Regions from separate parts of the Marinobacter sp. AL4B genome, predicted to be linked through region 2. Evidence: predicted binding sites of a transcription regulator. Region 2 holds the regulator's gene; each other region holds the start of a gene.
What was found. The regulator sigma-54, encoded in region 2, starts transcription at its own class of promoters, with help from an activator protein. The targets are predictions, from matches to a motif close to ANTGGCATNNANNTTGCTNT.
Positions count from the first base shown of each region.

Region 1: flhA (flagellar biosynthesis protein FlhA) is a predicted target of sigma-54. The motif match lies at 6,190-6,209, and genes of this name have one in related genera.
Region 3: K5L82_RS05870 (PEP-CTERM sorting domain-containing protein) is a predicted target of sigma-54. The motif match lies at 2,324-2,343, and genes of this name have one in related genera.
Region 4: flgB (flagellar basal body rod protein FlgB) is a predicted target of sigma-54. The motif match lies at 3,363-3,382, and genes of this name have one in related genera.

Region 1 covers NZ_JAILWZ010000011.1:641,584-649,441, forward strand. The annotation lists gene K5L82_RS07120 (protein phosphatase CheZ) at 1-388, opposite strand, end outside; gene cheY (chemotaxis response regulator CheY) at 409-792, opposite strand; gene K5L82_RS07130 (RNA polymerase sigma factor FliA) at 881-1,624, opposite strand; gene K5L82_RS07135 (MinD/ParA family protein) at 1,655-2,467, opposite strand; gene flhF (flagellar biosynthesis protein FlhF) at 2,531-3,868, opposite strand; gene flhA (flagellar biosynthesis protein FlhA) at 3,926-6,097, opposite strand; gene upp (uracil phosphoribosyltransferase) at 6,333-6,971, shown strand; gene K5L82_RS07155 (uracil-xanthine permease family protein) at 6,974-7,858, shown strand, end outside.
Region 2 covers NZ_JAILWZ010000010.1:224,910-232,767, forward strand. The annotation lists gene yjgA (ribosome biogenesis factor YjgA) at 1-155, opposite strand, end outside; gene mgtE (magnesium transporter) at 173-1,534, opposite strand; gene K5L82_RS03065 (HPr family phosphocarrier protein) at 1,621-1,890, opposite strand; gene rapZ (RNase adapter RapZ) at 1,897-2,778, opposite strand; gene ptsN (PTS IIA-like nitrogen regulatory protein PtsN) at 2,821-3,291, opposite strand; gene hpf (ribosome hibernation promoting factor) at 3,395-3,697, opposite strand; gene K5L82_RS03085 (RNA polymerase factor sigma-54) at 3,769-5,301, opposite strand; gene lptB (LPS export ABC transporter ATP-binding protein) at 5,484-6,209, opposite strand; gene lptA (lipopolysaccharide transport periplasmic protein LptA) at 6,223-6,744, opposite strand; gene lptC (LPS export ABC transporter periplasmic protein LptC) at 6,728-7,327, opposite strand; gene kdsC (3-deoxy-manno-octulosonate-8-phosphatase KdsC) at 7,324-7,858, opposite strand, start outside.
Region 3 covers NZ_JAILWZ010000011.1:378,294-386,151, forward strand. The annotation lists gene K5L82_RS05865 (TIGR03013 family XrtA/PEP-CTERM system glycosyltransferase) at 1-1,392, opposite strand, end outside; gene K5L82_RS05870 (PEP-CTERM sorting domain-containing protein) at 1,570-2,286, opposite strand; gene prpD (2-methylcitrate dehydratase) at 2,427-3,914, opposite strand; gene prpF (2-methylaconitate cis-trans isomerase PrpF) at 3,964-5,142, opposite strand; gene acnD (Fe/S-dependent 2-methylisocitrate dehydratase AcnD) at 5,208-7,832, opposite strand.
Region 4 covers NZ_JAILWZ010000009.1:150,252-158,109, reverse strand. The annotation lists gene K5L82_RS01310 (ABC transporter permease) at 1-152, shown strand, start outside; gene queF (NADPH-dependent 7-cyano-7-deazaguanine reductase QueF) at 172-990, shown strand; gene K5L82_RS01300 (adenylate/guanylate cyclase domain-containing protein) at 1,000-2,439, opposite strand; gene K5L82_RS01295 (nitroreductase) at 2,652-3,233, shown strand; gene flgB (flagellar basal body rod protein FlgB) at 3,453-3,854, shown strand; gene flgC (flagellar basal body rod protein FlgC) at 3,887-4,336, shown strand; gene K5L82_RS01280 (flagellar hook assembly protein FlgD) at 4,355-5,032, shown strand; gene K5L82_RS01275 (flagellar hook protein FlgE) at 5,061-6,974, shown strand; gene K5L82_RS01270 (flagellar basal body rod protein FlgF) at 7,048-7,800, shown strand.

The sequences.
Region 1 (7,858 bases), on a different contig from region 2:
TGAGGCTTATGGCCTCATCACGGATGGCATGCGCCACGGGCATACTTTCCTCAACCAGATCCATGGTGCGGTTAGCGGCCTGACCGGTCATTTGAACCACATAAGCTAAGCGGTCTGAAGCATCCGACATTTTCGAAAGGGCTTCTTTCTGCTCCGCATTCCGGGGATCAATCTGAAAGTTGCGGATGGCCTCGTGCAGACTCCGGGTCAACCGCCCAACCTCTTGGTACAGACTTTGGTCACGAACTTCACTCAGCTCGTTGATGATGGTCATCGCCTGAGCGAAATCACCGCCGTTGACGCTTTCAACCAATCGAGAGGTCTGTTCCTGCAGCTTTTGCGTGACCTCCGGATCGAGACCCCGTTGGGTGTGCTTGCTGTCACTCATGGGAGCTACCCGACCTTTGGTTACTGAATACGTTCAAAAATCTTCTCGATTTTTTCTTTGAGAACAGCAGCGGTAAATGGCTTAACAACGTAACCATTTACCCCGGCCTGGGCCGCAGCGACAATCTGGTCACGCTTGGCTTCAGCGGTGACCATCAGTACTGGCAGGTTCTTAAGATTTCCATCAGCACGGACAGCCTTCAAAAGATCAAAGCCGGACATACCGGGCATATTCCAGTCGGTTACCAGAAAATCGTATTGGCCATTCTTGAGCATCGGCAACGCCGTGTTACCGTCGTCGGCTTCATCGGTATTGGTAAAACCCAAGTCACGCAACAGGTTTTTGATAATTCGTCGCATTGTGGAGAAATCGTCCACAATGAGTATTTTCATGTTCTTGTCCAAAGGGACCTCCAGTAAATAACACCCGGATGTAGGTCAACCTGCTGATATCCGACAGGCTGTGTAAGATTCTTTTCAGAACGCCAGTCGGTCAGCTGTCGCCGTTTTCTTGCCAATCTGACAAACGACCACGAAGACGCAAAGCCGCCTGGCTGTGAATCTGGCTGACTCGGCTTTCGCTGACCCCGAGCACCGCCCCGATTTCCTTAAGATTCAACTCTTCCTGATAATACAAACTCAATACTAACTTTTCTTTCTCTGGAAGCGCTTCAATCGCTTCGGCCAAACTCCGCTGAAAAGCACCGGCAGAGATGCCATCGAGAGGATTATCACTAGCTTCTTGTTCTTCTATCGGCAGTTCACCGGATTCATTGAGCTCATCCAGACTAAATAACCGTCCACTATTGGCGTCGGCAAGGGACGAGTGATATTCCGACAATTCGATATCGAGCTCTTCCGCCACCTCGGCATCCTGAGCTTCCCGGCCAGTGCGATCTTCAACGATTTTGATTGCGGCGGAGATTCGGCGGGCATTGCGATGCACGGAACGAGGCACCCAGTCGCCTTTTCGGATTTCGTCAACCATCGCGCCCCGAATACGAATGCCCGCATAGGTTTCGAAGGTTGCGCCCTTACCCGCAGAATAACGCTGGGCTGCTTCAAGCAAACCGATCATTCCAGCTTGCATCAAGTCTTCAAGCTGAACCGATGCAGGCAAACGGGCCATCAAATGTAGGGCTATCTTTTTGACCAGCGGCGCCTGATCTTCGATCAAACTCGAAGCGTTTGAGGCGCCCGCCTGATGATATATTCCCAGATTCTTCGTCAATGTCATGTATCCGGCTTTTATTGGACTGGATTCAGATCAGACTTCGACGAGCCGCTCCACGAAGAACTCCAGATGGCCTCGAGGAGAAGATGGCAGTGGCCAACTATCCACTCTGTCTGCCAATGCTCGCACAGCAATAGATGCTTTTGCACGGGGGTATGCCTCCAGAACAGCACGCTGGCGTTGAACGGCTTTTTTTACCGCTTCGTCGTAAGGCACGATACCCACATATTGTAACGCTACATCCAGAAAACGTTCGGTAACTCGCGTCAACTTTTCAAACAAATGCTTACCTTCTTCTTCGCTTCGAACCTGATTGGCAAGCACTCGGAAGCGGTCTGTTCCGTAATCACGATTCATTAGTTTAATGAGCGCGTACACATCCGTTATCGAGGTTGGCTCGTCGCAGACAACCAACAACAACTCTTGGGCGGCGCGCAGGAAACTCACAACCGACTCAGAAATACCGGCAGCGGTATCCACAATCAGCACGTCGATCTGATCGCCCAGCTCACTGAACGCATTAATCAAGCCCGCATGTTCCATGGGGCTGAGCTGGGTCATACGCTGGGTACCGGATGAAGCAGGTACGATTTTGATACCTCCCGGCCCATCCACCAGCACGTCTTTGAGATCACACTCTCCATTGAGGACATCGTACAAATTCTTGTTGGCTGTCACGCCCAGCAACACATCCAGATTACCCAACCCCAAGTCGGCATCCAGCACGACAACACGACGGCCTTTTTCTGCCAACGCTATCGCCAGATTGACCGACACATTGCTCTTCCCGACACCGCCTTTACCGCCGGATACCGCAATAACCTGAACCGGATGTGGTTTGCTCATACTGTTTAATGTCTCTTACTGCGTCGTTAAGGGGACTCTATGCCGGTGTCTGATTCGCAATAGCTATGCCAAAGCACCTTCAACAGCATCCTGCGAATGTTGCATCGTTCTCAGGCGCTCAACGCCCATTCGAACCAACGGAGCTGCCTCGGCTCGATGCAAATCTTCCGGTATTTTTTGACCGTCGGTATACCAAGCGACCGGAAGACCGGTTTCCATCACAAACCCTAGAGATTCGCCCAAGGTAAGCGCTTCATCAATTTTAGTCACGATGCAGCCGGCAAGGCTTGCCATCTTATAGCAATGCCAAACGGATTTCATGATACGCGGCTGGCTGGTCGCAGACACCACCAAGTGTGTATGAATATTGTGGTCGCTGCGAACCAACTCCGCGAGCTGCTCCTGATAACCCCGGTCGGCACTGGTCAGTCCAGCAGTATCGATAAGCACTAAATGTCGATCGGAAAGTTCATCCAGAATGTCGTCCAGCGAGTGGCTTTCGTCAACCACCCGCACTGGCACGTTCAGAATGCGACCAAACACAAACAACTGCTCGTGCGCCGCAACTCTATAACGATCTGTGGTGACCAACGCCAAGCTGTCAGCCCCGTGTTCCAACACATAGCGAGCGGCTAATTTTCCGATCGTTGTTGTTTTACCGGATCCAGTCGGACCAACCAAAGCGTACACGCCGCCAGACTCCAGCCAATCTTCCCGCCCGGTCCGAAGGCCGGTGGCGACCATTTTCAATGAGGCTTTCCACCCATCCTCCAACCGGCCATTTCGGTGCTGCCGCGCAACGGATGTTGCCAAATCGGGGCTCAAACCAAACTCTTGCAGGCGCTCGCTCAATAGTTGCTGAACGGCATTCTTAGCGCCCCCCTCGGCCGGCACATTTGAACCAGCAACAGGGGCGGATTGCGCCCCCATCATCTCCCGCAGCGAGCTGATCTCCGCTTTCATTGCGGCCAACTCATCGGAGTAACCTTGAGCCTGCTTTGACGCTAGCGCTTGAGACTCCCGATCCTCCACTAAACCTGCATTCACATCCCAATCCATCCCCGAATCATTGGTCAACGATACTTGAGGATAACGTGCACCCGCGGCCGCACGCTTCTCACGTACGCCCTGGATGCGACTGCGAGTCCGACTAAGTTCATCTTCCAAGCGACGATGCTGATCGGCCTGCATTTCAGCCAAACGGGAACCATTGGTAGCTTCCGCCGCTTTGTCACCCAGGCTTTGGCGAGCCATGTTTTCGTCGTAGTCGAGAGCCGTCACAATTTCGACGCCTCCATCTACCCGGCGATTGGACAAGATAACGGCATCAGGCCCCATTTCGTGACTGACCTGCTTCAGGGCCTCGGCCATGGACTGCGCAAAAAACCGTTTAACCTTCATAACTTCCATCCTCTGTCGTCGAGCTGCACTCAGCTGACTGCGTTGCGCTAATCACCTTTACTGGCCGACCGACGCAACGATCGTGATCTGCTTGTTGTCCGGAATCTCTTGGTACGAGAGCACGTGCAATCGCTCTACCCCGTAGCTGGCAAACTTCGCCAGCCCAGGCCGCAACGGCCCGGAGACCAACAGAATGGCTGGTTTACCCAACATTTCTTGCCGCTGCACGCTGTCTTGCAATGAACGCTGCAGCTTTTCGACCATGTTCGGCTCTAGCACCATGCCAATATCATCCTGTCCGCCGGATTGTTGACTCTGCTGAACAGACTTAAGCAACATTTGTTCCAGGTCCGGATCCAAGGTGATCACCGGAATTTCGGAATCGTTGCCACAAATGCTCTGCACGATCATTCGACGCAGCGACTGACGCGCCAACGTGGTAAGCAGCTTCGGATCCTGACTCTTTGGGTGAACGTTAACGATGGCCTCGGCGATCGAGCGCATGTCTCGAACCGGCACTTCTTCTTTCAGCAAGTTCTGGAGTACCTTGAGCAGAATGCTGATAGATATGGTGGTCGGAACCAGTTCTTCCGCCAGCTTAGGGGAGATTTTTTCAAGCTGATCCAGCCATTTTTGCGCCTCGTCGTGACCGATCAATTCGTGGGCGTGCTTCTGAAGGATCTGATTCAAATGGGTCGCAACCACAGTGCTGGCATCAACAACGGTATAACCCAGAGTCTGGGCTTGATCTTTCTGGTCCGGCTCAATCCAGATGGCATCCAAACCAAACGCGGGATCTTTCCCGGCAATACCCTCAACCTTCCCGAACACCTGCCCCGGGTCAATGGCCAGTTCCCGCTCAGGATGGATCTCGGCTTCCGCAATGGTGACGCCCATCAGGGTAACTCGATAAACGTTCGGCATCAGGTCCAGGTTGTCCCGGATATGCACCGACGGCATCAGAAAACCCATGTCTTGAGACAGCTTTTTCCGAACACCCTTGATACGGCTAAGCAATTGGCCACCCTGAGACTTGTCTACCAAAGGAATCAACCGGTAGCCCACTTCCAGACCCACAATATCGACCGTGGCTACATCATCCCAACCCAGCTCGCGAGTCTCACCGGGTGGCGGCAGTGCCTGCCCGTCACCACCTCGATCCGGAACAACCTCGCCTCCCTGGCGCGCCACGCTGGCCGGCATGCTGCCACGCCCCGCAAACACGCCATCTTCTTCAACTGTCTGACTTTGCCTTTTCCAGATAAACCAAGCCGCTGCTGCGGCCAGCGACCCCAGCCCCAAAAACGCTACATGCGGCATCCCCGGGATCAAGCCCAATAAAATCAAAATACCCGCGGCGATTCCGAGAACTTTAGGCGCACTGAACATCTGTTGCAGAATCTGACCACCCATATCCTGGCTGGACGTCACTCGGGTCACCATGATGGCGGCTGCCGTGGACAGCAACAGGGAGGGAATCTGAGCGACCAGACCGTCGCCAATGGTCAGCAACGCGTACCGCTCCATTGCCAACGTAAAGTCCAGGCCATGCTGAACCATACCAATGGCCACACCGCCAATGATGTTAATAGCGAGAATCAACAAACCGGCGACCGCATCACCTTTCACAAACTTAGACGCACCGTCCATGGAGCCGTAAAAATCAGCCTCTTGAGCAATTTCCGAACGCCGCGCTTTAGCTTCTTCCTGATTCACCAAGCCGGCGTTCAGGTCTGCGTCGATGGCCATTTGCTTACCGGGCATGGCATCCAAGGTAAAACGCGCGCTGACTTCGGAAACCCGGCCCGCACCTTTGGTTACTACCAGAAAGTTGATGATCATCAGAATTGCGAATACCACCAAACCAACGGCGTAGTTACCGCCAATCAACACCGCGCCAAACGACTCGATAACCTTACCAGCGGCATCGCCACCTTCATGCCCATTGAGAAGAACAATCCGGGTAGAGGCTACGTTCAACCCCAATCTAAGCAACGTAGCGACCAGCAACACAGTCGGGAAAGCAGCAAATTCCATTGGCCGGAGCGCATAGACACACACCAACAGAATCACGATCGACAGCGTTATGTTGAACGTAAAGAACACGTCGAGCAAAAAAGCAGGCATGGGCAAGATCATCATGCCCAACAACCCCATCAGCATCAGCGGGACACCGAGATTCCCTCGCGTCAGAGTTTTGACGTTATTCAGAACGAGCGCTCTGTCCATACTGCGTGCTTCTCCGGATCACTGTGCTTTGAGGCCATTCGGTGTCATCACCGGGTCGAAAATCTGACGCAACCCCCCTTCATGAAGACTGCTTCGCAAGATCTGTACCATCCCCTATAAATTTTATGATTTCTCACTAACAGATCGCCTGACGTGAGCGCCTGGATACGGTATCCTTTTGCCGTTTGACTGATCAAAAACCAAGCCAGAAAATCCGAACCCACAGGTGACCCCGATGCCTATCCACGAAGTGAAGCACCCACTGATCCAACACAAGCTCGGCCTAATGCGTCGTTCAGACATCAGCACCAAAAATTTTCGTGAACTGGCTCAAGAAGTTGGCGCACTACTGACCTACGAAGCGACGAAAGATTTCACCCTACAAGAAGAAACCATCGACGGCTGGGCCGGACCGGTAGCGGTAGAACAAATACACGGCAAAAAGATCACCATTGTCCCCATCTTAAGGGCAGGTTTGGGCATGCTGGATGGCGTACTCAGTCTGATTCCTGTGGCCCGAGTCAGCGTGGTCGGTCAGATCCGTAACGAAGAAACGTTCGAAGCAGAAACCTATCTGGAAAAACTGGTGGGTGAACTGGACCAGCGCACAGCGCTGATCATCGATCCCATGTTGGCCACCGGCGGCTCCATGATTTCCACCATCGACCTGCTCAAACAAGCCGGCAGCACTGAAATCCGGGCACTGGTTCTGGTTGCAGCACCGGAAGGAGTAGAAAAAGTACTGGAGAAACACCCGGACGTTTCCATCTACACTGCCTCTGTAGATGACTGCCTGAACGAAAAAGGCTACATCCTGCCGGGCCTCGGCGATGCGGGAGACAAGATCTTCGGCACCAAGCAAAAGGATGTTTAAGGATGCAGGACATCACGACTGACTCGACCTGGAAACAGGCCATAGCCGGCTCGCAAATGCTACTGGTCGCCTTCGGCGCACTGGTACTGATGCCACTGATCACAGGACTTGATCCTAACGTCGCGCTCTTTACCGCGGGGCTCGGCACACTGATCTTTCATGTCGTCACCGGCGGCCAGATTCCCATTTTCCTTGCCTCATCCTTCGCCTTCATTGCCCCGATCATGGCGGCCAAAAGCCAGTTCGGCCTGCAAGAAACCCTTGGCGGCCTGATGGCAGCAGGCATACTCTACATCGCCCTCTCCGGCATCATCCGCCTGCGCGGAACCGGCTTCGTCACCCGTTTGCTCCCGCCCGTGGTCATCGCACCGGTTATCATGACCATCGGCTTGGGGCTGGCCCCAGTCGCCGTGAACATGGCTTCGGGTCGCACCGGTGATGGTGGCACCCAACTCGTGCCCGAAGACACCGCATTGGTGATCGCAATGATCTCACTGCTGGTAACCATCATCATGACCGTCTGGGCAAAAGGCATCTTCCGCCTGATTCCGATCATGATAGGGATCATCGTGGGTTACATCCTCTCGGCCTTCGCCGGCATCGTAGACACCACCCCCGTCCAGGAAGCGGCCTGGTTCGCCATTCCGAACTTCGTCGCCCCGGCCTTCAGTTGGGGAGCCATCCTGTTCATGATCCCCGTCGCAATCGCCCCCGCGATTGAGCACATCGGCGACGTACTGGCCATCGGCAACGTCACCCGCAAAAACTACCTGGAGAAGCCGGGCCTGCACCGCACCCTGCTCGGCGACGGCCTAGCCACCAGCGCTGCCTCCATGCTTGGCGGACCACCCAATACCACTTATTCCGAAGTCACCGGTGCCGTCATG
Region 2 (7,858 bases):
TGCAGCCGGTCGCTGATCGGAAGCGTGGCGAGCTGATCTTCGTTCAGTTCCAGCATGCGCTTGCCGAGATCCTGCAATTCGTGCATCTCACGCTTCAATTGCGATTTACTGGGCCCCAGATATTCTGGAAGTTGGTCGTCAGTATGATCAGTCATGTTGTCTATCGATTCTGTCAGGCGTAAAAGAGGGTGGCCAATCCCAGAAAGGCCATGAAGCCAACAACATCGGTCACCGTTGTCAGAATAACACCGCCGGCGAGGGCCGGGTCAATGTTACGGGACTTCAAAAACAGCGGCAGTACGGTGCCAGCCACGGTGGCTGCGACCAGGTTGATCACCAGAGCGGCCGCAATCACGCCGCCGATCATCCAGTCACCGAACCAAAGAATGGCCGCGGTGGCGACGACACCGGCCCATAAAAGTCCGTTAAGGATACCGGAGAGCAGCTCTCGATTCAGCAGCCACGCCACGTTTACGCTGCTGATTTGTCCCACGGCCATGCCCCGAATCACCAGCGTAAGCGTTTGACTGCCTGCAATGCCGCCCATGCTCGCGACAATGGGCATAAGAACGGCCAAGGCAACCACTTTGGCGATGGTCTCTTCAAACAGCCCGATCACGGCCGAAGCGGTAAATGCGGTCAGTAGATTGATGCCCAGCCAAACCGCCCGACGACGGGTGGTTTTCATCACCGGGGCGAAGGTGTCTTCATCCTCATCAAGACCGGCCAGACTCATCAGGGAGTGGTCGGCGTCTTCACGAATAACATCGACCACGTCATCGATCGTGATACGGCCCAGCAGTTTGTTGTGCTCGTTAACGACCGGAGCTGTGATCAGGTCATAGCGTTCAAACAGGGTGGCTACTTTGGTGTCGGACAGGCTCACCGGAATGGGTTCAATGTCGGTGTCCATGACCTCGCGGACCGTAGACGCGGGGTTGGATACCAGCATGCGGGTGATGGCCAGTGTGCCGATAAACTCATCCCGTCGGTTAACCACGATCAGGCTGTCGGTCATAGGTGGCAGGCTACGGTGACGGCGTAAATAACGCAGGACCACGTCGATACTGATGTCCGGACGTACCGTAATGGTGTCCGTGTTCATCAACCCGCCGGCGGTGTCTTCGGGATAGGAGAGAACTTCCTCTACCCGCTGCCGGTCTTGTTCGTCCATGGTGTCCAGTACTTCAAGGATCACCGTGTCCGGTAGCTGTTGAAGCAGGTCGGCGAGGTCATCCGACTCAAAATCTTCAATAATGTCAGCCAGTTCCTGAGCGTTAAACTTGCTCAGGAAATACCCTCGGATATCGTCACCAAGGTGCTGGAGAACTTCGCCCTCTAGTTGCTTATCAACCAGATTCCACAGCAAAGCCCGCTGACGAGGCGGGGAGGATTCCAGAAGGTGGGCGATATCACTGGGACTGAGGCCGCCGTTCAGGATGCGCGAAACCTGTTTGAGCGCGCCACTATCCAGAGCCTCGCTCAGGGAGCGGAGTCTCTGATGGGCCTGGCTTTGTTCCAGAATATCAGACATGGATCCACCTACGGTCAGAAAACCTCCGTATTATAGCGGAGTTAGCGAGCATCGGTGAGGGGTAGTTGTAGGTGAATTGCGAAGAATCAGCCGCCTTCGCCGAAATAATCGGCAATCAGCTCGGTGAGTGCATCGATGGCTTCTCGTTCGTCTGGGCCGTCAGCAATCAGTTCAACGGTAGTGCCTTGGCTGGCCGCAAGCATCATGACCTGCATGATGTTTTTTGCATTGACCTTGCGGTCATCTCGGCTGATCCAGACGTGAGCTTCGTGCTCAGAGGCGGTGGCGACCAGTTTTGCTGTAGCTCGGGCGTGCAAGCCGAGCTTGTTGATAATCGTAACGGTGCGTCTGATCATGGCGAATCAGATTTCCCCTCTGGCCTGCAGGTGAGGCAACTCGGAGTGGCGAACCTGTACGTTACGGTACTTTTTCGCGAAGTGCTTGGTCAGTTGCTCAGAGACGTACACCGATCGGTGTTGGCCGCCGGTGCAACCGATGGAGATGGTCATATAGCTGCGGTTGCTATCTGCAAAGGAAGGTAGCCAGGAATCCAGAAATCCAATGATGTCGTTGACCATCTTCTGGCTTAACGGTTCACGTTCGAGGAAGTCGATGACCGGTTGATCGATGCCTGTGTACTTGCGCAGGCTGGTGTCCCAATAGGGATTGGGAAGGCATCGGACATCGAATACGTAATCGGAGTCCACGGGAACGCCGTGCTTGAAGCCAAACGATTGAACCAATAACGCTAATTCTTGATCTTTCCGACCGGCAACCCGCTGCTTGACCATGTCACGCAGTTCGTACATGGATAAGCCTGTGGTATTTACATACAGGTCGGCCAGCCGGGATAAAGGCTCGAGTAGCGTTTTTTCGTAGGACACCGCTTCAGGGAGGGATGTTTTGTCATCACTGAGCGGGTGTTTGCGTCGAGTCGCATGAAAACGTTGCAGCAGGGTTTGCTCGTCGGCATCCAGAAATATGATCTCGACATCGATGCCGGTGCTTTTGAGTTGGCTGTAAATCGCCTCAAAGTTGGCCAGCTCGCCGGAAAGGTTCCGCGCGTCAATGCTGACCGCCATTTTTCGCAGGCGAGTGGTCGCCTCCTGAGAGGCTTCTTGCGTCAAAGGGAAGAGAAGCCCGATGGGGAGGTTGTCGATGCAGTAAAACCCCAAATCTTCCAGTACGTGCAGGGCGGTACTTTTGCCCGAACCTGAGCGGCCGCTGACGATAATCAGCTTCATAACAGTATTCCTCTCATGCTGCGCGCTTTTGCTGAACTCGTATCAATTATGACTTGAAGTCATGGCCCTGTGCAGGCTCTCGGTCTCCTGGCACTGGCGCAGCTTTTCGCAAAAAGAGCTTTCATTAAACTTTTCAGCAAGCTGACTGAGCAACTCCAGGTGTTCGCTGGTCGCCTCTTTAGGCACAATCAAGGCGAAAACAATATCGACCGGTTGGTTGTCGATGGAATCGAAATCGACCGGTTCGGCCAGTGTCATCAAAACGCCAATGACTCTGTCTAGCCCAGCCAGACGGCAATGAGGGATCGCTATGCCTTCGCCTATGCCAGTACTGCCCAGCCGTTCTCGTGACACCAGGTTATTGAAAATATCTGTATCGTTGAGACTTTCATCCTGTTGGTGAATGTACTCAGCGATAAACTCCAATACACGCTTTTTGCTTGACGCTGCAACACGGCACAGGGTCAGTTCTGGAGCCAGAATGTTGTCGATGGTCAGGGATGAATCGCTCATAGATCGACTTCATTTCCGTAAAAAAAAGGCTGCGGCCGGATAATACTCCTGCCGCAGCACGTTTTATTGAAACGCCCGGTTTGGTTTCACGCTAACAGGCGCGTTAACCGTTACCTTGCATCCGGGCAACTGTTTTCTCTTTATGTTTGAGGATCTGGCGGTCGAGTTTATCGACCAGGCCGTCGATGGCGGCGTACATATCCTCGTTTTCAGCCTTTGCGTGAATTTCGCCACCAATCACGTGGAGGGTAGCTTCGGCCATCTGGCGAACTTTCTCAACTTCCAGCGTCACCTGACAATTACTGATGTGGTCAAAGTGTCGCTCAAGCTTATCAAACTTGGTGGTTACGTAATCCTTTAATGCGGGAGTCAGTTCTACATGATGGCCTGAAATATTGAGTTGCATAGGCTTCTCCTGTTGTCATATAGCCGGCTTTTGCCGGACTGAGTGTCAGCACCTCTTGTACTGACGAATCCTTAAACCAAACGCTTACGCTCGTTCGAGGGTGGGATATGCATCGCCTCCCTGTACTTGGCTACCGTACGTCGGGCAACATTGATTCCCTGTTCTCCTAGCATGGCTGCAATTTTGCTATCACTCAATGGCTTTTTTGGAGTTTCGTCCGCAATCAGTTTTTTGATCATCGCACGAATCGCCGTTGAGGAACATTCTCCACCTTCGGCCGTGCCCACGTGGCTGGAGAAAAAGTATTTGAGTTCAAAAATACCCCGTGGTGTATGCATGTATTTTTGCGTGGTAACCCGCGAGATGGTCGACTCGTGCATATCGACCGCTTGGGCGATGTCCGACAGAATGAGCGGCTTCATGGCTTCGTCACCATGATCCAGAAAACCCTGCTGGTATTCCACAATGCGAGTGGCCACTTTGAGCAAGGTTTCGTTCCGGCTCTGGAGGCTTTTAATAAACCATTTGGCCTCTTGCAACTGGTCACGCATGTAGGTGTTGTCTGCGCTGCTATCTGCCCGACGTATGAGTGAAGCATAGCTCGCGTTTACGCGAATGCGCGGGGCAATTTCCGGGTTGAGTTCGACGCGCCATCGGCCTTCGTGTTTGCGTACGATGACATCCGGGATGACATAGTCCGGTTCTGTGCGATCGACGCTGTCACCCGGCGTTGGGTTCAGGCTGGTGATCAGCCCCAACACTTCTTTCAGTTGATCTTCTTTCAGGCGGCTGCGGCGAAGCAACTGAGCGTAGTCACGGTTGCCTAACAAATGCAGGAACTGGGTGACCACGAGCTTGGCTTGGCGAAGCCAAAGCGTGTCTGGTGGCAGTTGACTAAGTTGGATCAGTAGGCAGTCTTGCAGATCTCGAGCAAACACACCGGGCGGATCAAAATGCTGGAGCCGGCGCAGAACCGCCTGAACCTCGTCGAGTTCCAGCGGATCTTCTTCTGAGCTTTCAAATAAGCCGGAGTGGATCTCTTCGATGGAAGACGTTAAATACCCCCGGTCATCAACGGCGTCCAACAAGGCATGGGCGATCGCTTGATCCCGTTCGCTGAGCGGAGTCAGGTTCAGCTGCCATTCCAGATGATCGTGCAGAGTCTCGCTCGGTGAGTTCCGGGTTTCGAAGTCAGAATCGTTTTCATCGTCGCCACGGCTGGCAGGAGCAGGTGCCGACTGGTAAATGTCATCCCAAGCGGTATCAACCGGCAGATCGTCGGGGATGTTATCGGGTGTTTGATCTTCCGCGGACCAGTCGGGTGCGGTTTCTGACTCGTCCCAATCCGAACTTGGCGGCTCGGCAGCCGACTCTTCCTGAGCTGTTGCGGTTTCGTGCTGCTCTTCGTGGCCGTTTTCTTGCTGGTCGGTGGAATCCGCCTGATCGTCGTCCTCGGAGGTTTCCAGCATGGGATTTGAATCGAGTGCTTGCTGGATTTCCTGCTGTAGATCCAGCGTGGAAAGCTGCAATAGCCGAATGGCTTGTTGCAGCTGGGGTGTCATGGTTAGGCTTTGGCCCATTTTAAGCTGTAATGAGGCTTTCATAACCATGGCTTAATATCCATAACGTGCTCGCATCCCGATCAAAAACATTGCTTGCAAATATAAAAAATTGTTGTGCGCTGGTGACTTACAGTGCTTGGCCAACAATATAAGCAAGTACCCTGCCGAGTTTACTTGCTAGCGTTCAGCAAAACAATCAGCCCGGCCTTCAGGTCTACGATTGTCTATAGTCGGAACTCATCTCCAAGGTAGACTTCTTTCACTTGTTGGTTGGATAGAATGGCGTCTGCGTTGCCCGATGCGATGATGTGTCCGCCGGACACAATGTAGGCATTCTCACAAATATCCAGGGTTTCGCGTACGTTGTGGTCGGTGATAAGAACGCCGATGCCTTTGTCGCGCAGGTGCCGAATGATGTGTTTGATGTCGCTGACTGAAATGGGGTCTACGCCAGCAAAGGGTTCGTCCAGAAGGATGAACGCAGGTTCCATGGCCAAGGCCCGGGCAATTTCTACGCGGCGGCGTTCCCCACCAGAGAGTGCCATGCCCACGCTGTCGCGAATGTGAGTGATGTGAAATTCTTCCAGTAGTTCTTCGAGCTTCGCCTCACGATCCGCTTTGGAAAGCGCTTTGCGGGTTTCCAGGATAGCCATGATGTTGTCGCGCACGGTCAGTTTGCGAAAGACCGATGCCTCCTGTGGCAAGTAGCCGATGCCTTTTTGAGCGCGCCCGTGCATAGGCAGGGGGGTAATGTCGTTGTTGTCGATGGTGACGCGGCCGTGGTCAGCGGGAACCAGCCCGACGATCATGTAAAAACAGGTGGTTTTACCGGCACCGTTGGGGCCCAGCAATCCGACGATTTCACCGGAACGAATCTCCAGAGAAACATCCAGAACCACTTTTTTTTGCTTGTAGCTTTTGGCCAGATTGCTGGCCCTGAGAACTGCCATCAGAACTTTCCCGTTATTGACCTGAACTGCGAGGCTGAATCACCATTTCTACGCGGCCTGAGCTTGTGCCCTCAGGATTGCCGCCTTCTGCTGTAACCACTCGATTCACGGTGTCGTAGTGAATGATGTCGCCCCGGAACGTACTGCCACCTTGTTCGATCAAGGCCTCTCGTTCAAAGGTTAACTGGCTGTCTTTGGCAGACCAAGTGATGTTCAGCGCTTCGGCATTAATGACCGCCGTTTGGTCTTGGGACGGTTGGCGGTATACGGCGGGAGAGCCGCTCGCTTCAATTCGACTAAGGCCTTGTGGGCTGCGATAAAGCACAACCCGTTCCGCATCCAGTTGTACGTTACCTTGCACCAATTCCACGGCTCCGGTGTAGATGGCCGTTCCGGCACTGTCATCCAATCGCGCTGAGTTGGCGCTGACTTTGATGGGCTCGTCAGAGTTCAACGTGAAGGCGGCTGCTGGGGTGGCAACAAATGCGGCTGCCAGAACCAGCGGAAAAAGAAGTCGGTTACCTGATGGGATCATAATGCCCTTCCACTTGGGAATTGAGTTCCAGAATGCGGTCGTCCAGCCAGGCTTTCATGCCTGTAGCTTTGGTGGTTCCGTGTGGTTCAGTGATGATCACCGGTTGGTCGGTGTACACGGTACCTTCGGTGTTGTTCAGGGTCAGTTCGTCGGTTTCAAACGTGGTCTCGGAGCCTTGAAGCTGACGGTGAATCACGACGTTGCCGTTCAGGTTCACCAAGTCATCATTTTGCAGAAGGCTACCTTGATCCGCTTCAACATTCCACGGCACCGGATCGCCTTCACCGTGCAGGGTAGCGCGGGGCTGCTCCATGACAGCAAGATTTCGGCTCTCGAACTGCTCAATGCGCGGGCTGGTCATGCGGATTTTCGGGCTGCCCTCTGTGTCCCAGGTCCGGTAATCGGCCTGAATGATGAAACCGTCCGGTTCGGCCGGGCCCCGCAGTTCCTCCGCTTTTTCTTGACCGCCGGGCGGCTCGTCACTTTGCCACATCAGAAATAAGGTGGCTGCAATCGTGCCGCCCAATGCCAGTGTCCGGGCCCAGGCTTTACCTTTTCCGGGGCTGAACAGTCGGGCGATCACGATTTTACGCTCATATAAGGTTTCAGGGTTGCGGCGAGCCGGTCTTGCGACCAGAGAATCAGGTCGCAGGCTTCTCGCACCGCACCGCTGCCACCAGCCACTGTAGTGCAATAGTCCGCATGTTGTCTGACCAGCCAGTAACCGTTTGGTACGGTGATGCTAAGGCCGGCGAATTGCAGTGCCGGGAGGTCTGGTAAGTCGTCGCCCATGTAAGCGATTTGTTCTGGCGAGATGTCCATGTTGGCCACCAGCTCCTGCAGGGCAACCTTCTTGTCTTCCCGCCCTTGCATCAGGTGGCTGATGCCCAAATCGTTCATGCGTTTTTCGGTTAAAGGCGAGCGCCTGCCGGTGATGACGGCAACCGTGATGCCTGAGTTCATCAGTTGCTTCAGCCCCAAGCCATCGAGAATGTTAAAGGTTTTTAGTTCGTCCCCGCTTGCGCTGAAGTAAAGCTTTCCGTCACTCATAATGCCGTCCACATCAAACGCAATGAGCTTGATAGCAGCGGCTTTTGTAAGGATCTCGTCGCTC
Region 3 (7,858 bases), on a different contig from region 2:
CAAAACCACCTCAACTGTCTGAAGTACAATCAGAAGGTCGAGAAGGAGACTCTGATTCTTTATGTAGTATAGGTCATACCGGAGTTTTTCCCGGGTATCCTCTTCATTATCTGCATAGGCAAAACATAATTGTGCCCAGCCGGTCAGGCCTGGCTTAACCCTATGCCGTTCCGCATAGAACGGGATCTTATTGGTTAACTGCTCCACAAAAACCGGACGCTCAGGCCGTGGCCCTACAAAAGCCATACTTCCGTTCAAAACGTTGAATATCTGCGGCAGCTCATCAATCCGCACACGACGGATAAAGTCGCCGACTTTAGTAACCCTTGAATCGTTTTGCTTCGCCCAGACTGCACCACCCTTCTCGGCATCCGTAACCATTGATCGAAATTTATAAACGCGGAATACCCGATTGTTCACACCAACCCTTTCCTGACTGTATACAACCGGGGCCGAGATGCCGTCTTCAACTTTGATCGCCAGTGCCGTCAGTAACATGATCGGGAAAGTAAAAACCAGAAGTACCGCCGCAGTAATAATATCGAGAGCCCGCTTACCCATTCCGTACACTGCTGAAAACGTGTAGCCATCGGAAAACACCAGCCAACCTCGTGTAAGCATCTCAAGAGCTACTTTTCGGGATTCACGTTCGTAGAAATTGATACCGTCAATAATGCTGACACCCGCCATCTTGCATTCCAGAAGATCATCCATCGGCAAGCCTCTGCGACGATCATCAACGGCTATAACAATTTCACGGACAGGGTGTCGAATCACATATTCATGCAAGGAACCCGGATTATTTATCAGGTGTTTCTCGTTAACCTCCACACTCTCATCGGGCATAGGGATAAAGCCATCGAGCGTAAATCCCTTGCGATTGAAAGGAGTTGTAAGGTCTTGAAGTAATCGCTTTGCTTGACGCCCCGCGCCCAGTACCACGACACGTCGCTTGAACCGATCTTTGCCCAATATCCCAAAAAAAAGAACCCGGGCTATCCCAAGGCAAAATACCGATAAGACGGCTGCCGAAGACAGCAGATCGAAGCTGCCCAGATACCAGAGCCAGTCACTAGCCACAAAATAGGCAAATCCTTGAACAGGGATGGCCAATATCAGGGCCAGAATAGTGCGAAGCATCATTCCAGACATGCCCTCTTCAACGCTTGCTTGATATGCGCCTAAAGCCATCATGACTGTTAGATTAATCATCGAAAAAACAACGAGCGAGGGGAAAACAATAGCGAAATGTTCATTGAAGAACGCTGCGTCTCCGAAGAACCTAAAAAACACAGCTAAAGAGCAAGAAGCCACTAAAACAACTAGGTCGATTAAACCCAGAAGCATAAAAGGCAGGTGGAAGTAGTGCTTAAACAACCTGACGTGGGCCACGCCGACTCCTTGTTATGTTCACAATAAAAACAAATCGCATCCAATGCGACTTACTACCAGTTGTGAACATGTAGTTTAGTACACAATCCCATTACCGCAATAACAATCTGAAGCACTAGTTAACAAAAACTTACAAACCCCGCTAAGCGCGCATCCCGCACTTAGCGGACTCAAATCTTATACCTTAGCCTTGTTGCTCCGAACCAAAACCAATCCAATCAAGCCCAATCCCATCAATGCCAAGGTTCCTGGCTCTGGGACTGTTCCTATGGTTACGTTGTCGAGTCCGTAACCATCGTTAGAACTGTTAGAGTAGATACTGAGATCCCCCAACCCACTGTCGTCATACAAAGAAATATAAAAGATTTTTCCATTTCCCAGAGATGACCCAAAAATGTCGGAAAACGAAAAATCCACGCCCCCGATAGAGAACCTACCGCCGGAATCGTTAGGGTCAGTCATGTAGAACCCCATCGCGGTATACCCGCCAGAAGGAGAAATCGTCATCTTCTGTGCATCCATGCTGTCCAGCCAGTTGTCTGGAGAGACATCAAACCGACCGGAATACGGTGAGCTTACAGAATCGAGAACGGCCAAGCCGGCGTTACAAGAATACGGGCTGGTGTCACACGCACCGCCTGTACCGGCCGTATCCATTGTGAACGATCCGACACCTGCGAGTGACGTCACCGTCATGGATTGCGCACCAACCGCGTAACCGCTGTCGAATGTTTCGGTCATATACCCTGCATTCAAATTGCCTAGAAAAGCCGCTTCCGCTGCCTGCGCTGCACTAAATCCTTCGGAACTGATATTGATGACTGGTGCCGCCGCTGCACTACCAACGCTTCCGGCAAACATTAATGCCGCTACTGCCGTTGCCATGTTTTTCATTGCTAACGCTCCATGATTGTTATTAATCAACAGGAACGAAGCAGTATCTATGCCATAAAAAAAAGACTTTTAAAACAACACCTTAAAATTCGAGTTATTTCTTGGCGTAAAAAAAGCTGACAATAGAAGCTGACGTTCTTTCAGGAGACCACAAACAAGCCCACAAACTCATGAACCGGCATAACCTCCAGTACCCCTAAATCTTCACAGCTGGCCATAATCGCCTGGCATCTCCGGGGCACAAATCGGGTCTTTAAGCTGTTCTCGAACTTCTTCACCAATAACGGCATACCCTCTTCCCGCCTTCTTCGATGACCAATCGGATATTCAACGGCAACTTTTTCCGTACGGCTTCCATCGGCGAAAAACACCTGAATGGCGTTCGCGATTGAACGCTTGTCTGGCTCCAGATACTCCTGAGTGAATCGCTCGTCTTCGATTACCTGCATTTTGTTGCGTAGGCGGTCGATTTCGGGATAGGTTTCGTGAAAGCTGTCTTCGTAGTGCTCTGCGGTGAGGCCGCCAAAAATCAGAGGGACTGCGCTCATGTATTGCAAACAATGATCACGGTCGGCCGGGTTAGCCAGTTCGCCCTGCTTTGAAATGATGCGAATAGCGGATTCGTGCGTGGTCAATTCGATGCGGTCAATCTCATCGAGCCGGTCTTTCACTTCGGGGTGGAGTTTCACAGCAGCTTCGGCCGCGGTTTGCGCATGAAACTCCGCCGGGAACGAAATCTTGAACAGTACGTTCTCCATCACATAGGAGCCAAACGGCTGCGGTAATGAGAACTTGCGAAGAGCGTCTGGCTTTAAGGCTTGATCGCGGTTGGTTTTACTGAAGAGCACATCGTAGAAGCCCCACTGATTGGCGGTCAGGGCACCGGGAACACCCATCTCGCCTCTCATGGCGATATCGGCTAGGCGCACACCTCGTGAGGCAGCATCGCCTGCGGCCCAAGATTTTCGGGAGCCTGCGTTAGGGGCGTGGCGATAGGTACGAAGGGATTGCCCGTCTGCCCAAGCGTGGGAAAGAGCCGAAAGCATTTGCTCCCGATCCGCCCCCATCAATTTGGCGCTGACGGCCGTGGAGGCCACTTTTACGAGTACCACATGATCTAGCCCGACTCGATTAAACGAGTTTTCCAGAGCGAGGACACCCTGAATTTCATGGGCCATGATCATGGCTTCCAGCACGGCTTTCATGGCAAGCGGCGCTTGCCCGTTAGCGACACGTTTCTGGGATAGGTGATCGGCCACGGCCAGAATGGCACCGAGGTTATCCGAGGGATGGCCCCATTCGGCCGCCAGCCAGGTATCGTTGTAATCCAGCCAACGTACGATACACCCAATATCCCAGGCCGCTTTAATCGGGTCTAACCGATAAGGCGTGCCGGGCACCCTGGCCCCATGAGGAACCACAGTGCCCTCCACATAGGGGCCAAGGTGTTTGGTGCATTCCGGAAATCTCAGGGCAAGAAGCCCGCAGCCCAGAGTGTCCATCAAACAGTAACGGGCGGTTTCCCATGCCTCTTCACTGTCGATGCGGTAATTGAGGACATAGTCCGCAATTTCCTGTAACACCACATCGTAGTCAGGACGTGTGTTCTGGTCTGCGTTAGCTCCCATGGCAAAATCCTCCCATTTCCGGAATCGTCAGGGTATGCCTCAGCTTAGTTCAGAAACTGTCTTGAGGCACCCTCACCCAGCCTTCCATAATAACCCGCGCACTGCGGCTCATGATGGCTTTGGTTGCAGTCCACTGACCATTCACTTCTTTGGCTTCCGCGCCTACGCGCAAAGTGCCTGAAGGATGACCGAAAGTCACTTCGGTACGGTCACCGCCGCCAGCCGCGAGGTTCACCAATGTACCGGGAATCGCTGAAGCCGTAGCAATCGCCACCGCTGCCGTGCCCATCATGGCGTGATGCAACTTACCCATAGACATAGCGCGCACAAGCAAGTCCACTTCCGAGGTGGTAATTTGCTTTCCGCTGGAGGATACATAATCCACCGGCTTAGCGACGAAGGCTACTTTCGGCGTGTGCTGACGATTCGCTGCCTCGGCGATGTCTTTAATCAAGCCCATTTTTACCGCACCATGGGCGCGAATGGTTTCGAACATGGCCAGTGCTTTCGGGTCGCTGTTGATGTCGCCCTGAAGCTCACTGCCTTTATAGCCAATGTCTTCGGCGTTCACGAAGATGGTGGGGATACCGGCGTTGATCATGGTCGCTTTAAGCATACCCACGCCCGGCACGTCCAGATCGTCTACCAGATTACCCGTGGGGAACATGGAGCCTTCGCCGTCGGCCGGATCCATAAATTCGATCTTCACTTCAGCTGCCGGGAAGGTGACACCGTCCAGCGCAAAGTCGCCGGTTTCCTGCACCTCACCCTTGGTGATGGGCACGTGGGCAACGATGGTTTTCTTAATGTTAGCTTGCCAGATCCGAACGGTGCATATGCCGTTTTCGGGAACCCGATCTTTAGCAACAAAACCGCCGTTGATAGCGAAAGCACCAACTGCCGCAGTCAGGTTGCCGCAGTTACCGCTCCAATCCACGAAGGGTTTGTCGATCGAAACCTGACCAAACAGGTAATCCACGTCGTGGTCTGGTTGCGTCGGTGCCGCCAATATTACGGTTTTACTGGTACTGGAAGTGGCGTTACCCAAACCGTCGATTTGCTTCTCATAGGGGTCGGGGCTGCCGATCACCCGAAGCAACAACTTGTCGCGGGCCTCACCGGGCACCTGACAGGCTTCCGGCAAGTCTTGCAGGCGGAAAAACGCGCCCTTACTCGTTCCGCCACGTATGTAGGTCGCGGGTACTTTAATTTGTGAGGGGAAGCTCATGAAATGCCTCTCTGAATTGAGTGGGATCTGACCCCGAAGGGTCAGATGTCCAAACGACAATCTGCTTACGCTGCGCCTTCGGCTTCCAGGAAATCCTGAGCGAAGCGCTGAAGTACGCCGCCGGCCGAATAGATATTCAGCTCAGCGAAGGTGTCTAGACGACATTTCACCGGCACTTCGACGGACTCACCGTTTTTACGGTTGATCACCAGAGTGAGCTCCGCACCCGGTGCGATTTCGCCTTTCATATCGAAGGTTTCGGTCCCGTCGATATTGTAGGTCTGGCGAGTTTCGCCTTCACGGAACTGAACCGGCAATACGCCCATGCCCACTAGGTTGGTACGGTGAATACGCTCGAAGCCTTCCGCGACAATCACCTCCACACCTGCCAGACGAACACCTTTGGCTGCCCAGTCACGGGAAGAGCCTTGGCCGTAGTCCGCACCGGCCACGATGATCAACGGCTGCTTGCGTTCCATGTAAGTTTCGATCGCTTCCCACATGCGAGTGACCTGCCCTTCTGGCTCAATACGAGCGAACGAGCCTTGCTTCACTTCGCCGCTTTCATCTCGAACCATTTCGTTCAGCAGTTTCGGATTGGCAAAGGTAGCCCGCTGCGCGGTCAGGTGATCACCACGGTGCGTAGCGTAGGAGTTGAAGTCTTCCTCCGGAACACCCATTTTGTGCAGATATTCACCGGCTGCGGAGTCCATCATGATGGCGTTAGATGGCGACAGATGATCCGTGGTGATGTTGTCACCCAAAACGGCCAGCGGGCGCATACCCGTCATGGTGCGCTCGGCAGCCAACGCACCTTCCCAGTATGGCGGGCGACGGATGTACGTAGACATCGAGCGCCAGTCGTACAGTGGGCTCTTGGCCTGCTCAACAGCATCCAGGTTGAACATCGGGATGTAGACTTCTTTGAACTGCTCCGGCTTCACGAACTCGCCCACGATGCGGTCGATTTCTTCATCGGAAGGCCACAGGTCTTTCAGGGTGACCGGCTTGCCGTCTTTGTCGTAACCCAAGGCGTCCTGTTCGATGTCGAAGCGTACGGTACCGGCAATAGCATAGGCCACAACCAGCGGCGGTGACGCTAGGAAAGCTTGCTTGGCATAGGGATGGATACGGCCATCGAAGTTCCGGTTGCCGGACAGTACCGCAGTTGAGTACAGGTCACGGTCAATGATTTCCTGCTGGATTTTCGGGTCCAGAGCGCCAGACATACCGTTACACGTAGTGCAGGCGTAGGCCACGATACCGAAGCCCAATTTTTCCATTTCTGGCAGTAGGCCGGCTTCTTCCAGATACAGGCGAGCCACTTTGGAGCCCGGGGCAAAGGAAGATTTAACCCAGGGCTTACGCACCAAGCCCAGCTCGTTGGCTTTTTTCGCCACCAAACCAGCCGCTACTACGTTGCGAGGGTTAGAGGTGTTAGTACAAGATGTGATTGCAGCGATGATCACTGCCCCATCCGGCATCAAACCTTTCTTCTCTTCTTCCAGAGCCTTGTCCAAATTCACCGCAATACCGCGATCACCCAGCTCTGACGTTGCGACACGGCGATGCGGGTTAGACGGACCAGCCACGTTTCGAACAACCGTAGACAAATCAAATTCCAGTACACGCTCGTACTGAGCTTCTGTCATTTCGGTGGCCCACAGGCCGGTTTCTTTCGCGTACTTCTCAACCAGATCAACCTGTTCTGGTTCCCGGCCAGTAAGCTTCAGATAATCGATGGTCTGCTCGTCGATGTAGAACATTGCTGCCGTGGCGCCATATTCCGGTGTCATGTTGGAAATGGTGGCACGGTCGCCGATGGTCAGGCTGGAAGCACCTTCACCAAAGAACTCAAGATACGCCCCTACGACCCTTTCCTTACGCAAGAATTCGGTAATCGCCAGAACGATGTCGGTTGCAGTAATGCCCGGCTGGCGTTTGCCCGTGAGCTTCACACCGACAATGTCCGGCAGGCGCATCATAGACGGCTGGCCCAGCATGACTGTCTCTGCTTCCAAACCGCCCACACCCACAGCAATAACGCCCAATGCATCGATGTGTGGGGTGTGGCTGTCGGTGCCGACACAGGTATCAGGGAAAGCAATCGGATGACCGTCTTCATCGGCACGGTTCTGGATCACCGGAGACATTTTCTCCAGGTTGATCTGATGCATGATGCCGTTACCCGCGGGGATCACATCCACATTGTGGAATGCGGTACGAGTCCAGTTAATGAAGTGAAAACGGTCTTCGTTGCGGCGCTCTTCAATGGCACGGTTTTTATCGAACGCATCGGGGTCAAAGCCCGCGGCTTCCACCGCCAGCGAGTGATCCACGATCAGCTGGGTTGGCACCACAGGGTTTACTTTAGCGGGATCGCCGCCCTTTTCGGCAATGGCGTCACGCAGACCGGCCAAGTCTACCAATGCGGTCTGGCCAAGAATGTCGTGGCACACCACGCGCGCCGGATACCAAGGGAAGTCTAGTTCGCTCTTACGCTCGATCAACTGTTTCAAGGAGTCGGTGAGCGTCTCGGCATCACAGCGACGAACCAATTGCTCGGCCAAAATTTTAGAGGTATACGGCAGTTTGGCGTATGAGCCGGGCTGAATGTCTTCGATGGCCTGACGGGTGTCGTAGTACTTCAGATCGGTACCCGGAAGGGGTTTTCTGTATTCGGTGTTCATGATTCTGTTCTCTTTCGGGGAGATGG
Region 4 (7,858 bases), on a different contig from region 2:
TTTTGTATATGGTGAATGGATTTCGCTACGGCATACTGGGTGTTTCGGATGTTAATCCGTTCGTGTCACTTGGTATGATTCTGGTCTTTATTGTTTTGCTATCAGCCGTTGCCCTGCGCATGTTGGCGCGAGGTAAGGGCATTCGACACTAATTGGGGTCCGGTAACTTATATGGCACTTGATAACGCTCCGCTGGGCAAGTCCAGCGATTATCCGGATCAGTACGATCCTTCGCTGTTGTTCCCGGTGGCCAGGGAAGACAACCGACGGCGTATTGGCCTTGAAGATGGGCGCTGGCCTTGGTTTGGTGAAGATATGTGGCAGGCATGGGAGCTATCCTGGTTGCGCCCTGGCGGCGTACCAGTGGTGGCGTGGGCGGAGATTCGCTTTCCCGCTGCATCGCCTTCTATTGTTGAAAGTAAATCCTTAAAGTTATATCTCAACTCTCTGAATCAGAATGTTTTCTCTTCTGAATCGCAAGTCACAGAAACGATCATTCGAGACTTGTCCAGGGTCTGTGGCGGTGCGGTTCACGTGCAGATGCGCAGTGTTGATGAAACCGCCGCCGCAGTGGGGCGGCCAGATGATTGCGAGCTGATCGATAACGAAGCGGTGGAAGATGTTGTGTACGACTACGCGCCGGATTCTCTGTTGGCGAATGGTCCCGAGGTGACGGAGGGGCTGTGCTCCCATTTGTTGAAAAGTAATTGCCCGGTAACGGGGCAGCCGGATTGGGCAACAATCTTTATACGCTACACTGGCGCGGCAATTGATCGTGCTGGGTTGCTGCGCTACATCATCAGTTTTCGGCAGAAACAAGACTTCCATGAGCACTGTGTGGAAACCGTGTTCACGGATTTGATGCAGCGTTGTAAACCCTCAGAGTTGATGGTGTGCGCGCGTTACACTCGCCGGGGCGGGTTGGATATCAATCCGTGGCGAAGCACCAGTCCACAAGATGGATTAGGGCCTAGGTTGGTGCGGCAGTAAAGCGAATGGTTACTCTGTTTCGTCTTCCTGGCGAAGGCGATCAGCTGCATCTTCGAGCGCCGTGAGGATAACGGTGCGCTCACGTTCGGTGATTTTGTCTGAATCAAGATACATCGCAAAGCCGCTGTGTTCGTGTTCCAGGAAGCTGCGGTTTGGCCCCATGTCACGGCGGAAGTCGACTACTTCGTAAATAGGCACCGGTTTGCCGAAGCCTTTCACCGTGATTTCGCCTTTGTCCCGGCACATGATGCGGTCTTTAATCAGCGAGAATGTTTCATAAGAAATCAGAATCTCGCCAGCTTCGGCTAAGGACTCCAGCCGGCTGGCCAGGTTCACTTCCTTGCCGATAATGGTGTAATCCATACGATTTTCGGCGCCGAAGTTGCCGACCGTGGTGTAACCAGTGCTGATACCCATGCGGATTTCGAGTGGGGTTTTAATGCCTTGGCTACGCCATTTCTGGCGCATGATCTTCATGTGTTTGCGCATGTCGATGGCCATAGACACACACGCAAATGCGTCTTCGCGTTGGCCCCGGCTGGTTGGATCACCAAAAAACACCATAATGGAATCGCCAACGAACTTGTCGATGGTGCCACCGTACCGCAGTGCCACTTGAGACATCTCGTTAAAGTAGTGGTTCAGAAGTTCGGTAAGCGCTTCGGGTTCCATTTCTTCAGACAATTCCGTGAAGCCTTTAATGTCGGAAAAAAATACCGCTAGCTTCTTGCGCTGGGTTTCAAGCCGAACATCGCGTTCGCCGGTAAAAATGGATTGCCACACCTGCGGAGAAAGGTACTTAGACAATTTGTGGGAGAGCGCAATGGATTGTTCTCGCTGGTTCTGAATCTGGGTTTTGGCGTACAACAGGGCTCTTGCCTGCACGTGTGAGTAATAGGCCGTCACGCAGATGTATGCGCCAGTTGCCAGCACTGCGATGACGCTGGTCAAAAGGGGGGCTTGCAGGTTGTCCGCGCTGCCAAGAACGGCAACGGTGGCGGCCAAAGAAGAGCCCGTTAGCGCAGTACCAAACATCCAGAGCCGCACGCCGCCGACAATCAGACAACTGAACATCAGCATGAGGATGATCGCGGTGGTGGGAATGGCGATCAGGCCAATTGCCCCAATTAGCGAGCCGGCGAAAGCGCAGTCGAGCAGTAACATCTTCTGGCGAATTCGCGGTGAGGTTTTTAAGAATGTACGGCGAGTAATGACATGCGCAAGATGGGGCCAAACCATTCCCATGGCCACGAGCCATAGAAGCCAGTGCGCAAAAATGTCCTGAAATACGCCGGTGACGACAACAAGTGATGTGAATGTGTAAGCCAGAATGCGTCCACTGTAGTCTGGCATGGGGGGGATTACGACCGTGTTATCATAGGGGTCGTTTAATGAAACTTTTCCCGAATTGACGGAAACGTTGCGAAGTTCTGCCGGAGCACTCATCATCTTAATGGCGCACCCATACCGCCACGCTTAACGTAGAGACGTTTTGCTTGTCAGCGCTGTAATTTAGTCGAGTGTGGCTCATGGTGGGTGCCGAAAGTTTTTTATTGGTAGTACCTGCGACTAAAGGTTAACAGCATTAAGTATTAGTCACAATTAACCCAAGTCAACAGACACAACGATTTTGTACACACTTGTATAAATAGCGAGAGTATATGAGTTCTATTGCCCAGTTTCTTATGGAGCGTTCGTCAGAACCGCGGTTAGAGGCACCGGCTCCGCCCCGAGATGTGGTTGATCTTGCACTCCAATGCGCGGCTCGTGCGCCTGATCATGCACTGCTGCGTCCATGGCGATATCTCGTTATAGAAGGTGAAGCATTGGCTGCGCTTGGGGATCTGTTTGCGCAATCTTGCGGGGTAGATGCCAGCGAGAAGGCCCGGGATAATGCCAGCAAGGCACCACTCCGTGCGCCAATGGTCATCGTAGGTATCGCTTCGCCCAAACCCCATAAAAAAGTTCCGGATGTCGAGCAGGTAATGTCTGCGGCTTCGGGGATGTCCTTTCTGTTGCTGGCATTGTCAGATGCAGGATATGGCGTCATGTGGCGTTCGGGTGCATTCGCCTACGATCCCGTCGTGCGTGAGGGGCTTGGCCTGTCAAAGGATGAGATTATTACCGGCTTCCTTTACACCGGAACGGTTTCATCTCATAAGCCGCCTGTTCCACGGCCATCGAGTGGTGATTTTATTGAGGAGTGGTTAGGGCCTGATCAATCGCGCGCCTGGAGTGTGTGATCGTGGGGCGGCAGGGTGAGGAAACAGCTTGCCGCCTTTGTGTAACCTGAAGCTGTGTTGCCGGTTCAAACAATATTAAGATTACACCCCATACCCCACGAAGCCTGCATTTCCGCAGGCTTTTTTGTTTTTGGCATCCCGCTTGCTTTACCTCTATCAGAACGCAAAACCGGCAATCACTGAGTGATCAAAAGCCGGAGCAGATTTCTGGAGGTAGTGATGGCAATTTCATTCGATAGCGCATTGGGTATTCACGAACAGGCCCTACAAGGTCGTGTTAAGCGGGCAGAAGTGCTGGCCAACAACATGGCGAACGCAGATACCCCTGGCTACAAAGCGCGGGACATCGACTTCCGCGCCATGATGCAGAAAGCGCAGAATGAAATGAGCGGTGTTCAGATGGCCACCACCCACAGTTCGCACATGGACACGTCCGGAGCGGGCGGGGCCGACGGTGAATTGCTGTACCGCACACCTCACCAGCCTTCGGTTGACGGGAACACTGTGGACGCGCAGCAGGAGCAAACCCGTTTCATGCGTAACGCCATGGACTACCAAGCCAGCTTCCAGTTTCTCAGCAGCAAGTTTTCAGGTCTGACCAAAGCCCTGAAAGGCGAGTAAGCCGCAGCCATTTTTGATTGAAGGAGACAGTCATGTCACTGGGTAACATTTTCGACATTGCGGGTTCAGGCATGACCGCACAGTCCCTGCGGCTGAACACTACCGCCTCGAACATCGCCAATGCCGAAACCGCCAGTTCCAGCACGGAAGGCACTTATCGTGCACGCAAGCCGGTATTCGCGGCGATTCAACAATCTATGTTGAACCCGGACCAACAGACTTTTGGTGTTCATTCGCAAGACGGTGCAGGTGCCGGCGTACGGGTTGAGGGGGTTGTTGAAAGTGATGCTGAGCTACAAATGCGCTACGAGCCGAACCACCCGGCAGCGAATGAAGACGGTTACGTGTTCTATCCAAACGTAAACGTGGTTGAAGAAATGGCGGACATGATGTCGTCATCGCGCAGCTTTCAGATGAACGTAGACGTGATGAACACCGCTAAATCCATGATGCAGCGTATCTTGACGCTGGGTCAGCAGTAATAGGGCGAGGAGAGAGTGATGAGTGCAGTAAATTCAGCGTCTGCCGCCGATGTGCTGGGCCAGTATCGAGTTCAGCAAGACAGCAAGGCTCAGGGTGGTAGCGAGCTCGGTAAAGATGCCTTCATGGAATTAATGCTGGCACAGATGAAAAACCAGAACCCGCTGGAGCCGCAAGACAACGGCGACTTTATCTCCCAGTTGGCGCAGTTCAGCTCCTTGGAAGAAATGCAGAACCTCACCGGTACGGTGGACGAAGTGGCTGGGCAGTTCCGCTCAAGTCAGGCGCTGCAGGCGTCGGCCATGGTGGGTAAAACCGTTCTGGCTCCCTCCAGTGTAGGCATTCTTGGCGCAGAGGGTGAAGTGACCGGCACCATCGACGTTCCAGCGTCTACCGGCGGCTTGCGATTGTCTGTGATGAATCAGTCGGGCGAGCTTGTACGGCAGATCGATATGGGCAGCAGTGAAGCTGGTGTTGTGTCTTTCCGTTGGGACGGTCAAGACGGCAACGGCAATGCTTTGCCGCAAGGCCCTTACCAAATTGTTGCGCAGGGTAGTTACCCATCCGGGCCGGAGCAGTTGGGCACCATGGTCAGTGCAAACGTAGACAGTGTGTCTCTGAACAATGGTGGCTCCATTACATTGAATCTGGCAGGCATGGGTTCCATTGCTCTGTCTGATGTAAAACAAATTAACTGAACCGGTGTCGGACCAGGAGGTATAAGTCATGGCATTTAATACTGGATTGAGTGGTCTGCGGGCCGCATCGGTGGATCTGGACGTAACCGGCAACAACATTGCCAACGCCAGTACAGTCGGTTTTAAAGGCAGTAAAGTGCAATTCGGCGATTTGTACGCCAACGGCTTTCTGAGCGGCGGAACAAATCCGATTGGCGACGGTGTGCGGGTGCAGGATGTTAAGCAGTCGTTTGGCCAAGGCAATATCAGCTTCACCGATAGCGGGCTGGATATGGCCATCAGCGGCGATGGCTTTTTTATTCTGAGCAATAACGGTGAAACCCGTTACTCGCGGGCAGGACAGTTCGGGATCGATAAAGACGGGTTCGTGGTGAATAACCAGAACATGAAGGTTCAAGGTTATACAGCTGATGATGACGGGAATCTATCTGGTGTGCGTGGGGATCTGGCGATTGAGACTGGAAACCTTGCACCGCGTAGAACTACGAATCTGGTTACGGATTTGAATTTGGATTCTCGGCAGTCGGTGTTGGAGCAGCGCGTGCGCAATTTTGCTCCGGTTGACGTTGCTTCGCTAAGAGGTTCGGCGTTTACATTTGGCTATAACGACGGAACTGGCAATTACTCTGTTCCCCAAATAGGTGCAGGTGCGTCCGCTGCGGAGGCGGCCAGTGCAATTAATGACGCCCCAGGCGTTACGGCGACTGCGAGTACGTCTGCGACGCTGACAGGGTTGAGTGATTCCGATGTGAGCAGTGCTTCGAATTTCCGAATGGAAATTAAAATTGGCGGATCCGGGCCGATTGCTCTGGACCTGCAAAACGTAGCTACCTTGGAGGATGTGGCTGCGGCTATTAATAATAGCAGTCAGAGCTCGATTTCGGCGTCGGTCATTGATCATGATGATGATCCTAATACCAGTTCAGTCTTGAGGGTAGTTCAAGATAGCGGCGAGATTCTGGAGGTGGCTTACGGTGACGCTCCAAATGGAACTCCATTGGCGAACAGTCAAACCTATGACGGAGAATTGATCGTAACCACTAACCGTAGTGTGGATGGGGTTACAACCGATTCCGGCAGTAGTTCGTTCGAGGCCGCTTTTAACGCAACCGGCTTTACCGAAATAAATGCCTTTAACCCCATAGACCAACGTACCTACAATCACGCCACCTCCACAAAAATTTACGACAGTCTGGGCAACACCCACGAAATGACCCAGTTCTTCGTAAAAGAGCCATCGCCGGGCAACGGTGTAGGCCAAAGCCAGTGGTCGATCTATGTTGAAATCGATGGTGAAATGGTGGCCGGAACCGACCAGCAGCCATACACGGCTATCTTCAATCAGGACGGTCAGCTGGAGTCCATTAACGGCGATGTGAATGGAGAAATCATTATCGCTGACTGGGTCCCGAAAGATCCTAACGGTGCCCCGAACGGTGCTGATGGCCCTCCAGCAGATCCTTCGAGTGTGGTTAGCCCGATCCCGTTGCCGGCGAACAGTTCCGCCTTCGTTCTGGATCTCGGACAAGCTACGCAGTATGGCGCCACGTTTGGTGTGAATAATCAGCAGCAAAACGGTTATACAACCGGGCGGCTTTCGGGGCTTGACGTGTCGGGGGAGGGAGTGATTTTTGCCCGATATACCAATGGCCAATCCAAAGCCTTGGGGCAGGTGGCGTTGGCATCGTTTAACAACACCAATGGCTTGTCTCCGGTAGGCGATACCACCTGGGTTGAATCCTTCGAATCTGGTCAGCCTGTCATCGGCGCTCCGGACACCGGAACTTTGGGTTCAATCAAGGCAAGCTCGGTTGAAGAATCCAACGTTGACCTTTCAGCTGAGCTCGTCAACCTGATCATTGCCCAGCGCAACTATCAGGCGAATGCTAAAACCATTGAGACCTCAGATGCGGTCACCCAGACCATCATCAACCTCCGCTAATCCTTTCAAGTAAACATGGCATGACTCCTGCAGGAATACTGGAAACAGTCAAAATTCCGGCAGGAGTTTGCCCATGGACAAAGCCCTCTATATTGGAATGTCTGGCGCCAAGCAGAACATGCTAGCCCAGCGTGCCCACGCTAATAACCTCGCCAACGTGAACACCACGGGGTTCAAGAAGGATTTTGCTCAGGCCCGCAGCATGCCGGTTTTTGGAGAGCATCATCCCACCCGCGCCTATGCCATGACGGAACGCCCGGGTACCGATCTTTCCGCTGGCGCTTTAATGGATACTGGCCGAAAACTCGATGTCGCGGTTGAAGGCGACGGTTGGCTGGCGGTTCAGAACAATCAAGGCGAAGAAGTGTTCACCCGCAGTGGCAGCTTGCAAGTCGATGTAAACGGTTTGGTTCGCATGCCCAGCGGGGAATTGGTGCTGGGTAACGGAGGCCCGGTCGCGTTGCCGCCCTTTGATGATTTGTTGATCGGGGCTGACGGCACCGTATCTGTTGTGCCCGTGGGTGGCCCGCCGGATCAGCTGGTGGAAGTTGATCGTCTTAAATTGGTGAACCCACCCGCCGATGCTTTGGAAAAGGGTTTGGACGGATTTATCCGTCGAAAGCCTGATCAGGCCATTGGCGGGGTTGAGCCTGCCGACGCAAACATGCGCGTGGCCACTGGATTTTTGGAGAGCTCCAACGTCAATGCCGTGGAAGAGATGATTTCCAACCTGCAGTTGTCTCGCCAATACGAGATGCAAGTGAAGGTTATGTCCACTGCGAACGAGAATTCCGAGGCAACGGCACGGCTGTTGCAGAACCTCTGATAACGCTGAATTAAGCATCACCGGCCGGCATTAAGCGGCAAACAATGGCCGCCTCGGC